One region of the Candidatus Macondimonas diazotrophica genome, then DNA from elsewhere that is predicted to be linked to it. Evidence: predicted binding sites of a transcription regulator. Region 1 holds the regulator's gene; the other holds the start of a gene.
The links. Region 1 encodes FNR, which switches genes on or off when oxygen is low (the NO sensors DNR and NnrR bind a similar motif). Its sites were predicted from a motif close to TTGATNTANATCAA; they were not measured.
Positions count from the first base shown of each region.

Region 2: the regulator FNR is predicted to act here: its motif matches at 2,240-2,253, upstream of hmpA (NO-inducible flavohemoprotein).

Region 1 is NZ_SRIO01000002.1:78,121-83,872, reverse strand. Features, by position in the region: gene E4680_RS01960 (heavy metal translocating P-type ATPase) at 1-1,665, shown strand, start outside; gene ccoS (cbb3-type cytochrome oxidase assembly protein CcoS) at 1,662-1,838, shown strand; gene E4680_RS01950 (sulfite exporter TauE/SafE family protein) at 1,835-2,656, shown strand; gene fnr (fumarate/nitrate reduction transcriptional regulator Fnr) at 2,543-3,304, opposite strand; gene E4680_RS01940 (acyl-CoA dehydrogenase family protein) at 3,356-4,825, shown strand; gene E4680_RS01935 (acyl-CoA dehydrogenase family protein) at 4,838-5,752, shown strand, end outside.
Region 2 is NZ_SRIO01000011.1:40,162-45,913, reverse strand. Features, by position in the region: gene E4680_RS09230 (DUF488 domain-containing protein) at 1-292, opposite strand, end outside; gene E4680_RS09225 (hemerythrin domain-containing protein) at 342-914, opposite strand; gene hmpA (NO-inducible flavohemoprotein) at 972-2,150, opposite strand; gene norR (nitric oxide reductase transcriptional regulator NorR) at 2,317-3,873, shown strand; gene E4680_RS09210 (cobyric acid synthase) at 4,095-5,567, opposite strand; gene cobD (threonine-phosphate decarboxylase CobD) at 5,564-5,752, opposite strand, start outside.

The sequences.
Region 1 (5,752 bases):
CGCAATACGCTGATCGGGACCGGGCCGGTCTACTTCGATACGGTCTGCATGTTCATCTTCTTCCTGACACTCGCGCGCTTCCTGCAAGCGGCGGCGCGTGCCCGAGCCGGCGAGAGCAGCGATGCGCTGGCGCGGCTGTTGCCGGATACTTGCCTGCGAGAAACCGCCGACGGTGTCGAAACCATTACCCTGCAAGAGCTCATGCCCGGCAACCGGGTCCGGGTCGCGCCCGGCAGCGCACTGCCGGCAGATGGGCGGGTACTGGATGAAGGCGCCTGGATCGACGAATCCCTGCTGACCGGTGAATCCAAGCCGGTTTATCGGGCATGTGGCGAGCAGGTCATCGCGGGCAGCATGAACGGTACTGCAGCCTTGCGAATGGACGTGACGGCCTGCAACGCCGACACCACGATTTCGCACATCGGCCGTCTGCTGCGCAAAGCCCAGGCCGAACGGCCGCCGGATGCCGCCCAGGCGGATCGGCTGGCGGCTCTCTTCGCGCCGACGGTTCTGCTGCTGGCGGCCCTCTGCGCCTGGTGGTGGCGCGCCGACCCCGAGCAGGCCATGAACGTCGCCCTGGCCGTATTGGTGGTCACCTGCCCTTGCGCGCTGTCGATTGCCACGCCGACGGCCCTGGTCGCCGCAACCGCGCATCTGCTCACCCGCGGGGTTGTCGTGCTGCGCACGGCAGCGCTCGAAACCCTGAGCGATACGCGACACGCCATCTTCGACAAGACGGGGACACTCACTCGCGGGAAACCTCAGATCACGCATGTCCGGCTCCTGCGCGAACACATCACCCGCGAACAGGCCTTGGCTGAAGCCGCCGCGCTGGAACGCACGATCCGTCATCCTTTGGCCCTCGCATTCACCGCTGCCGCGCCGGCGGCCGAGACCGCCGACGATGTCCGCCTGATCGCCGGCGAGGGCGTCCAAGGACGCATGGGTCACCGGCGAGTGCGGCTGGGACGCGCCGACTTCACAGCCGCGTTGTGGCAATCCACACCGCCCGCGACGCCCGAGGACGCCGGATCGAGCTGGCTGCTGCTCGGTGATGATGCGGGCCCTCTGGCGTGGTTCGCGGTCAGCGATCCGGTTCGCCACGATGCGCGAGATACACTGGCCGAACTGCGCCGGTTGGGCGTTGAAAGTCAAATCGCCAGCGGCGATGCGATCCGCGCCGTTGACGCGATCGCCGATGCCGTGGGATGCGATCGGGCGCATGCACGCTTGCGTCCCGAGGAAAAGCTCGCCCTGCTTGAAACCCTGCAGACCGGGGGGACGCGTGTGCTCGCCGTGGGCGACGGCGTAAATGATGCGCCCTTGCTGGCTCAGGCCGATGTCTCCATCGCCATGTCCAGCGGCACAGCGCTGGCTCAAACCAGCGCTGACCTGATCCTCCTCCAGGACCGTTTGAGCGTCCTGCCGGATCTGATTCGCACCGCTCGGCGCAGCAAACGGATCATCCGCCAGAATCTGGCCTGGGCACTGGCCTACAATGCCGTGGCGGTCCCGCTGGCGGCGGCCGGCCTGGTGACGCCTTGGCTGGCATCCCTCGGGATGTCGATCAGTTCGGTGCTGGTCGTTCTGAATGCGCAGCGCCTCTATCGCCCGACCCGGCGATCGGTATCCGCAACGTCCGACATGGCGACGCAGCCCTCATGAACGCGATGTTCCTGTTGATTCCGTTGAGTCTGGTCCTGGTCGGCCTGGCGGTGGCTGCGTTTTTCTGGGCCGTTCACACAGGCCAGTTCGATGACCTCGACAGTCCGGCCTGGCGCATGCTGATGGATGATCCGCCCCCGCCCGACACCGATGCCGATGAGAAAGCGCCGTGAGCACCGTCATCCAGCTCGGTCTCCTGTCCGCATGGGTCGCCGGCACACTGGGCAGCGCGCACTGCCTGGGCATGTGCGGCGGCATCGCCTCGTTGGCGGGAAGCAGCGCCGCGCGCGCGCGGCCTGGCCGTATCCTGGCATTCAATGCAGGACGCCTGGGCAGCTACTCGCTGGCTGGCGCCCTAGTCGGCAGCCTGGGTTGGCAGCTTGGCGCCTTGACCGGCGAGGCACTGGCCTGGGGCGGAGCGCTCCGTCTCATGATGGGGCTGATGATGATCGCCGTCGGTCTGCATGTGGCCATCGGCTGGACGGGACTGCGGCGTCTGGAACGGCTCGGCATTCCGCTATGGCGCCGCATCGGTCCGCTGGCCCGGCGTTTCGATCCACGCCGCAGCGCCGCGCAGGCTCTGGCTTTCGGCGCGCTGTGGGGCTGGATCCCCTGCGGCCTCGTCTACAGCGCCTTGCTGACTGCACTGGTCAGCGGTAGCGCAACGGCGGGCGCGAGCATCATGCTGGCGTTCGGCTTCGGCACCCTTCCCGCCATGCTGAGCCTGGGGCTGCTCGGGCAACGATTGCAGCGCGCTCTGGCGGCCGTGGAGGTGCGCCGGCTGTTCGGCCTCACGGTCATCGGCTTCGGCGTGTGGACGGCAACGGGGCCGCTGATGATGGCCCGTCACATGGACGGTCATCCGCACAGTACGGCGTCAGCACTTGCTCCGGGTGGACATGGAGGTGGTGGCATCGGGAGCGACCTCAGCCACTGCGTGGAGTCGGGGCAGATCGAGGAGTGTCACGTCCCGACCATCCGCAGCGATTAGATCGTCTTGCTGGAATCGGGCGAACAGGCGGCTTACGGTCTCCACGGCCAACCCGAGGTAGTTGGCGATTTCACCCCGCGCCATGCTGAAGTGAAGCCGAGTCGGCGACAGGCCCCGCCCGGCGAAGCGGCTGGACAGGCTCAACAGGAACGCCGCCAGGCGCGCTTCGGCGCCCTTCTTGCCGAGGAGCAACAGCAGATGCTGCTCCTGCTGAATCTCCCGGGACAACAATCGCATCAACTGCCGCCGCAGGCCCGGCACCTGCCCACTGAGTTCATCGAGCCGCTCGAAAGGAATCTCACACAAGCTGGTATCTTCCAGTGCGACAGCAGAGCAGTCGTGAAACTCCCCGGCGATGGCATCGAAACCGACCAGCTCCCCAGGAAAATGAAAACCCGTGATCTGCTCGGCGCCATCTGCCCCCAGCGTGACGCTTTTCACCGAACCCGTGCGGATGGCGAAAATGGATTTCAAGGGATCGCCCTGGACGAACAGCGCTTTGCCGCGAGTCTTGGGGGGAAGGCGCTGTACCAGATCCTCAAGCAGACGCAGATCCGCCTGATCGATTCCATACGGCAGGCACAGCTCTCGCAAGCTGCAATTTCCGCACGCACGTTTCAGTTCCCGGAATTGCACGATTTCGGTCATTGGCGTTTTCCAGTCGACGTTCGATGCTGATGAGGGGGCCAAAGAGGCAGCGTGCGGCGGCAGGCGCCCAGAAAAACAGACTCGGATCCCGTTCAATTAGAGTCCTCTCACTTGACTCAGGTCAAGACGTACGCCGTGAAATCGCGCTCCAGAATCGATTCGTGCCGCTTTCTGCACGACGGGCTGCCAGACTGCCCGCACCAGAATGCTTCGCTCGAACTCGCCGTTCCGCTAAAATGGTCGCTTTCAGCGACCGTCCGGCGGTCGCATGGAAAAGCCGATGGAACCCCGAATCGACATCCACGGGGCAGTTCATCCTTTCACAAGCAAGGAGCACGAATGAATATCGATTTTTCCCCCGAGGAGCTGGCCTTCCAGCAGGAAGTGCGGGAATGGTTCGCGCAGAATCTACCGGCGGACCTGAAGCGCAAGACCGAGCTCGGGATCATGCTGTCGAAGGACGAGCTGGTAGCGTGGCAGCGTATCCTGAACGGCCGGGGATGGTTGGTCACCGGTTGGCCCAAGGAGTACGGCGGCCCCGATTGGACAGCCACCCAGCGCTATATCTTCGACATGGAGCGCGCCCGCGCAAATGCCCCTATTGGCCTGTCCATGGGCATCATCATGCTGGGGCCGGTGCTCATGGCCTTCGGCACGCAGGAGCAGAAGGACTACTACCTCCCCCGCATCCGCAACTGCGATGACTGGTGGTGCCAAGGCTATTCCGAACCCGGCGCCGGCTCGGACCTTGCCAGTCTCAAGACCATGGCGGTTTCCGACGGTGACGACTATATCGTCAATGGCTCCAAGATCTGGACCACCTACGGCCACTGGGCCAATCGCATTTTCTGCCTGGTGCGCACCAGCACCGAAGGCAAGAAGCAAGAAGGGATCTCCTTCCTGCTGATCGATATGGACACCCCTGGAATCGAGGTCCGTCCGATCATCTCCATCGATGGCGAACACCATCTCAACGAAACCTTCTTCACCGACGTTCGGGTGCCGAAGAAAAATCTGGTCGGCAAGGAAGGCCAGGGCTGGACCGTGGCCAAGTATCTGCTGACCCACGAGCGCACCACCATCGCAGGCGTAGCGGACAGCAAGGTCCACATGACCAATTTGAAGCGCATGGCACGTGAAAACGGCGCCAATGGCGAACCGCTGATGAACGACCCCAATCTGCGCCAGAAACTGGCCAAGGCCGAGATCAACCTGACTGCGCTCGAATACACCAACCTGCGGACCTTGGCGGCCACCGCCGCGGGCAAGGCGCCGGGGCCGGAATCTTCCCTCCTGAAACTTGACGGCACCGCTGTCCAGCAGGAACTGTCCGAACTCGGCGTGGAACTTGCCGGCCAGTACGCCTGGCCCTGGAAGGCAGAAGGCGAGGTGGGACCGGCCGAGTACGCCAGCACCATGATGCGCTACGCCTTCACCCGCGCCGCCACGATCTATGGCGGCAGCGACGAGGTACAGAAAAATGTCATCGCCAAGATGATTCTCGGTCTGAACTTCAAGTAAGGATACGCTGATATGGATTTCAATCTGTCTGAAGAACAAAAGCTCATTCGCAACGCGGTCGACAAGTTCATCCGCAATGATTACAGCTTCGATGCACGCAAGAAGGTTCTGGCCGAAGAAAATGGATTCAGCCGAGCTCATTGGCAACAGTTCGCGGATATGGGCTGGCTGGGCATTCCCTTCGCCGAAGAGCAAGGCGGCTTGGGCGGCGGCATCGTCGACATCGTTCAGGTCATGGAAGCATTCGGCACCGGCATGGTGCTCGAACCCTACCTCAGCGCCATCGTGCTCGCCGGCGGCCTGATTGCGCGCAACGGCAGTGATGCGCAGAAAGAAAGCCTGATTCCCGCGTTGATTGGCGGGGAAAAGCTGCTCGCCGTGGCCTACACCGAGCAGGAAAGCCGTTTCAACACCGCCGATGTCCAGACCCGCGCCGAAAAGAACGGCGCAGGCTATGTACTCAACGGTGAAAAGGCCGTCGTGCTGGGCGCCGCTTCCGCGGATGTGCTGATCGTCTCTGCCCGGACCAGTGGAGAGCGCCTGGACACGAACGGGATCTCGCTGTTCCTGGTCGATACCAAAGCGGCAGGTGTCGAGATCAAAGGCTTTCGCACAATGGACGGCAGCCACGCTGGCAACGTGCGGCTGAACAACGTTCAGGTCAACGCCGATGCACTGGTCGGCAGCGAAGGTGCCGGCTTCGATGCGCTCGACGAAGCAGTCGATCATGCCACTGTGGCGGCCTGCGCCGATGCCCTGGGTGCCATGCACGCCGCAATGCGCAAAACGGTCGACTACCTCAAGACCCGCAAGCAGTTCGGCGTCCCCATCGGCTCCTTCCAGGCGCTGCAGCATCGCGCGGTGGATCTGTTCACCGCTGTGGAAGCATGCCGCTCCATGGTGCTGATGGCCAGCCTGAAAGTGACG
Region 2 (5,752 bases), on a different contig from region 1:
GCGGACCTGTATCGGTCAACTCGCGCAGCGGCGTGAGTGCATCGGTATTGGCGTCGAGCTCGGCGCGGTAGCGGGCGCAAAATGCCTCCCATCGCGCTGGGTCGTGGCCGAACCATCGTCGTAGCGCAGCACTCGGCGCGGCGGCTCGATGCCACCGTGTGAGCGCCGCTGCCTCCTTGCGCACCCCACGTGGCCACAGGCGATCCACCAGCACACGCGCGCCATCGTCGGCGTGCGCAGGCTCATAGATGCGCTTGACGCGAATGTCGGCCGGCATCAGTACGGCGTGCATTTCGGGCCGTAGGAGCGCCTTTGCTGCAGCGCGACCCCATACCGGTCATTCATGCCTGCGCCGGCGTCTGCCCCAGCAGCGCGGCCATGTCCTCGGCAAAGGCCACGTAGCGGTCGTGGTCCTGCCCCAGCTCGATTTCCGCCTGTTCGAAGCGCGCGTTCAGCGCGTCCAGCTCCGCCGGGGTGAACAGGCGCTCGGCCATCGGAAACACCATCTGGTCTTCCTTCCAGATGTGGTTCGGGTACAGCTGCTGGAGCGCGGCGATGGCCCCGTGCAGCGCGGCCGGGGCGTCGTTGTCGCCACGCTCCAGGGCGTCGATGGCCGCCGCCAGGGCGCCGACCCGCTCGCGTCCGAGCACGTGTTCGCGCCGCAGCGCCTCCAGCGGGCAGCCGCCGTGCGGCACGCCCTTGTCCTCCATGGCCGGGAACAGGATGGCCTCTTCCTTGGCGTGGTGGCACTGGTCGGCGAACTCGCGCATGAAGGCGACGATGGTTCGCAGGCGTGCAGGGTCCGGCCGGTTGCCTGCGGCCAGTTCCTGATCGATGGCGCTCAGGCCGTGCACCACCTGCAGGATGTGGTGATGCTCGTGCGTGAGCTGCTGGATGGGGTTGTCATGGGGCATGGTGGATTCCTCCTCCGGATGGGGCAGGGTCAGCCGCCGGCAGCGCTCCAGATCCTCTCAGGTCTCCAGCGCCGCCGCCGGGCCGAAGAACTCCCAGTGCATCTGCGCCGGCGGTACGCCAAGCTCGCCCAGGGCCCGCTTCACGGCCGCCATGAACGGTGGCGGGCCGATGAAGTACGCGTCCATGTCGCGCGCCTGCGGCAGCCAGCGCGCCAACAGGTCGGTGCACGCGCGGCCGTGGGCGTCCACCGGTAGGGTGCCGGCTTGTTCGTGACAGTAGAAGCGTCGTGCCTGCGGGCTGCGTGCGACCAGGTCGTCCACCCAGTCCCGAAACGCATGCACCGCCGCATTGCGCGCGAAATGCACGAAGGTGACCGGCCGGCGCTGCTCATGCGCCGCGTGCAGCATGGGCAGCGTGGGGGTGATGCCGACACCGCCGCTGATCAGCGCCAGCGGCCGTTCGCCGGGCGCGAGCACGAATTCGCCGGCCGGCGGGAACAGGTCGATCGCGGCCCCGATGCCGAGCGCGTCGTGCAGGTGGTTCGACACCACGCCGCCGGGTTCGCGCTTGACGCTGATGCGGTAGGTGCTGCCGTTCGGCGGGGCTGAGAGCGAGTAGTTGCGCCGCACTTCCTGGCCGTCGACGGTGAGCCGGATGCCGATGTACTGGCCGGGCTTAAATGGCATCACGGCGCCGCCGTCGGCCGGCCTGAGGTAGAGGGAGGTGATCTCGACGCTCTCCGGCACCTTGCGCACCACCTCGAACCGCCGCGCGCCGCGCCAGCCGCCGGGGGTCGCCGCGGCGGCGGCGTACACATCTTCCTCGGCGCCGATCAGCAGATCCGCCAGTTGCTGATAGGCCGCCGCCCAGGCCTCGATGACGGCATCGGTCGCGATGTCCGGTCCCAGCACCTCGCGGATGGCGCGCAGCAGGCAGCTGCCGACGATGGGGTACTGCTCCGGCAGCACCTGCAGCGACACGTGCTTTTGCACGATCTGCCCGACCAGCGGGCCGAGCGTGTCCAGCCGGTCGATGTGCCGGGCGTACTGCAGGATGCCGTTGGCCAGCGCCCGTGGCTGCGCGCCGCTGGCCTGGTGCGCCTGGTTGAACAGCGGGCGGACCTCCGGATACTCGGCGAGCATGATTCCGTAGAAGTGGCGCGTCAGCGCCTCGCCGCCGGTTTCGAGCAGCGGGACGGTGGCCTTGACGATGTCGCGGTGTTGAGCCGAAAGCATGGAATCATCCTCCTGGTTGCCGGTGACGGCGCGCCATGCGCGCCTGTGCTCCAGGAGACAGATTTCGTGCCATGAGAGAAGCTGCTGATATGATTGAGATCAATGCTTCATCAGGTCACAATGACAACGACTGACCATTGTTAATATGACATTACTGAATGTGAAAATGACTCCGCCCACATTCTTTTCCACCTACGTCGGACTGGTCGGGAACCTGCCCCGGGAGCTTACCCCCCAGGAACGCTATCGGGCCTTCCTCGATGGGCTGCGGAGCGTGTTTCCATGTGATGCCGCAGCCCTGTTGCGTCTGGAAGGTGACAGCCTCGTACCACTGGCCGTTACCGGGCTCAGCCACGACACACTGGGCCGACGTTTCCGACTGGTCGACCATCCACGGTTGTTGACGATGGTGAACCGACGCGGCCCAACCCGACTCCCGAGCGACTGCGGCCTTCCTGATCCGTACGACGGCTTGATCGAGGGACTGACCGGCCAACTCGAAATCCACGACTGCATGGGGTGTCCGCTGTACGTCGAGGACCATTTCTGGGGACTGCTTACCCTGGACGCTTTGCAGCCGGAGGCCTTCGAGGCCTGCGACCCAGTCGTGCTGCAGGCATTCGCCACGCTGGCCACCGCAACCGTGATCGCCGTCGAACGTCTCGAACGTCTCGCCCGGCGTGCCGAACAGGATCAGCAGGTGGCTCGCTTGCTGTTCGAGGCTCGAGGTCCGAACGGTGGTCGGACGCTCACCGGGCACAGCGGGGCGATGCGCCGTTTGGAAAAGGAGATCGAGGCCGTTGCCCATACCGATCTCACTGTCTTGATCACCGGCGAGACCGGAACGGGCAAGGAGTTGGTGGCGCAGGCCGTTCATGCCCGCTCACGCCGAGCGGGCCGGCCGTTGATCACCCTGAACTGCGCGGCGCTTCCGGAACATCTGGTCGAAAGCGAGCTGTTCGGTCACGTGCGCGGCGCGTTTACCGGTGCAGTTGGGGAGCGGCGCGGTCGCTTTGAACTCGCTGACGGTGGCACCCTCCTGCTGGACGAGATTGGCGAACTGCCGCTTCCCATTCAAGCAAAACTGCTGCGCGTCCTTCAGAGTGGGCAGATCGAGCGATTGGGTTCGGATCGGGAGCATCGTGTTGATGTCCGGGTGCTGGCGGCCACCAATCGCGATCTTGCTGCGGAGGTGCGCGCCGGACGTTTCCGGGCCGACCTCTATCACCGTCTGAGCGTCTATCCACTGCACGTACCGCCGCTGCGCGAGCGCGGACACGATGTGTTGCTGCTGGCCGGTGGCTTTCTGGAGGAAAACCGGGCTCGCCTGGGTTTGCGTGGTTTGCGGCTGGCTTCCGACGCACAGGCCGCATTGCAACGTCAGTCCTGGCCCGGGAACGTGCGGGAACTCGAACACCTCATCAGCCGGGCGGCAGTCCGGGCGGTCGCACAAGAGCAGCCCAACTCGATCCGCATCGTGACGCTGCATGCCGCGCATCTGGATCTGGCACCGAGCATCGCCCCGTTCGTACCCGCGCCGCCGACCGACTCCAAAACCCCCACGCTCACCTTGCGCGAAGCGGTGGACACGTTCAAACAGACGATGGTGGCGGACACGCTGGCACGCCATGGCGGCAACCGCGCGGCTGCCGCGCGCGAACTCGGCCTCGATCCAGCCAATCTGCATCGCCTGCTCAAACGTCTCGATGGTGGAGGTTCCTGATCGTCCAGCGGCCGGTGGCAATTCAACGCAGCCGCAGCCTTCCTCGACGGATCGCCCGCGCGACGACCATCCCGTGACCGATTGGTATTGCCGGCGCTGGCGTACGCTCACTCAGCGCGTGCAACGCACGAACCCTACGCACCCGAAAACAGCCTGAATCAGGGCGTTGCCCAGCACGGTTTGCGGCGTCGACGCGCAACACGCGGCGCGGCCATGCGCGGTCAAGCCGATGTCGACAGCAGCAACCTGCGCAACCAATCGGCTTGCAGATGCGCCTCCACGGTCTCGGCCAGCCGGTCGAAGGCCTGCTCGCGCAGCGCCGGATAGTCGAACGGCGCACTGCTTTCCACGCCAGCCCAATCGAGCAGCGTCTGGCAGGCTGACGGGGCATCGAACAGGCCGTGGACATAGGTCCCGAAGATCTGATCGTCCGCGCTTCGGGCGCCATCCGGGCCATGCCCGAGCTGCATCGCGGGATGGCGCAGGGCGGGGCCGGTACTGATGCCGGCATGGATTTCGTAGCCACTCACCGCAGCGCCATCCCAGGCCAGCTCGCCGGTGACATTGCGCAGCTGCTTGTGCGGCGCCAGAGTGGTCTCCATGTCCAATAGCCCAAGGCCGGGGCTGCTGCCCGGTGCGCTTTCCAGGCCATGCGGGTCGTGGATGGCGCGTCCCAGCATCTGAAACCCCCCGCAGATGCCGATCAGCTTGCCGCCGTAACGCAGATGCCGCGCGATGGCCGCATCCCAGCCCTGCGCGCGTAGCCAGTCCAGATCAGTGCGCACACTCTTGGAACCGGGCAGGACGATAAGGTCGCAGGGTTCGATGCGCGCGCCGGGGCCGACGTAGTGCAGGACAACCGACGGATGCAGCCGCAGCGGATCGAAATCGGTGTGGTTGCTGATGCGCGGCAGGGCAGGAACCAGCACCCGTAACCGGTCGTCCACCGTGCCGGCGCGCAAGGCCGACGGCGGCGGCAGCGCATCCTCGGCCTCCAGATGCAGACCCTGCAGGTAGGGCAGCACCCCCAGCACGGGCTTGCCGGTATGGCGTTCTAGCCATTCCAGGCCCGAATCGAGCAGCGCCGGATCACCGCGGAAACGGTTGATCACCAGCCCCGTCACACGCGCGCGCTCCGTCTCGCTGAGCAAGGCCAGCGTACCGACCAGATGAGCAAAGACACCGCCCCGATCGATGTCCGCGATCAGGATCACCGGGCAATCCACGGCTTCGGCGAAACCCATGTTGGCGATATCGCCGGCGCGCAGATTGATCTCGGCGGGTGAACCCGCCCCTTCGACCAACACGAATTCGTGACGCGCCGCGAGGCGGTGATAGGCGTCGAGAACGGCCGCGCGCGCGACGGGTTTGTAATCGTGATATCCGCGCGCATCCATGGTGCCGATCGCCTGACCATGGATGATGACCTGCGCGCCGATATCGGTATTGGGCTTGAGCAGCACCGGATTCATGTCGGTGTGTGGCACCACGCCGCAGGCTTGGGCCTGGACCGCCTGCGCACGGCCGATCTCGCCGCCCTCGACCGTGACCGCGCTGTTGAGCGCCATGTTCTGCGGCTTGAACGGGGCGACACGCACGCCCTGGCGATGCAGCCAGCGACCCAGCGCCGTCACCAGCAGACTCTTGCCGGCATCGGAGGTCGTCCCCTGAATCATCAGCGTGCGTATCGTCATGGCGATCCCGTACCGGTAGGTGTCCCGTGGACGGCGAGGAGCGCCGTCTCGAGCCGCGCCCAGTCGGGTTCGGATCCCGGTAGTCCGAAGCGCAGGCTGGGCGGCTGATCGAAGTAGCGCGTGAGGATCCCCTGGCGCGCCAACGCCGTATGCCGATCGGCCGCCAGTGGGGTGGCCACCCACTG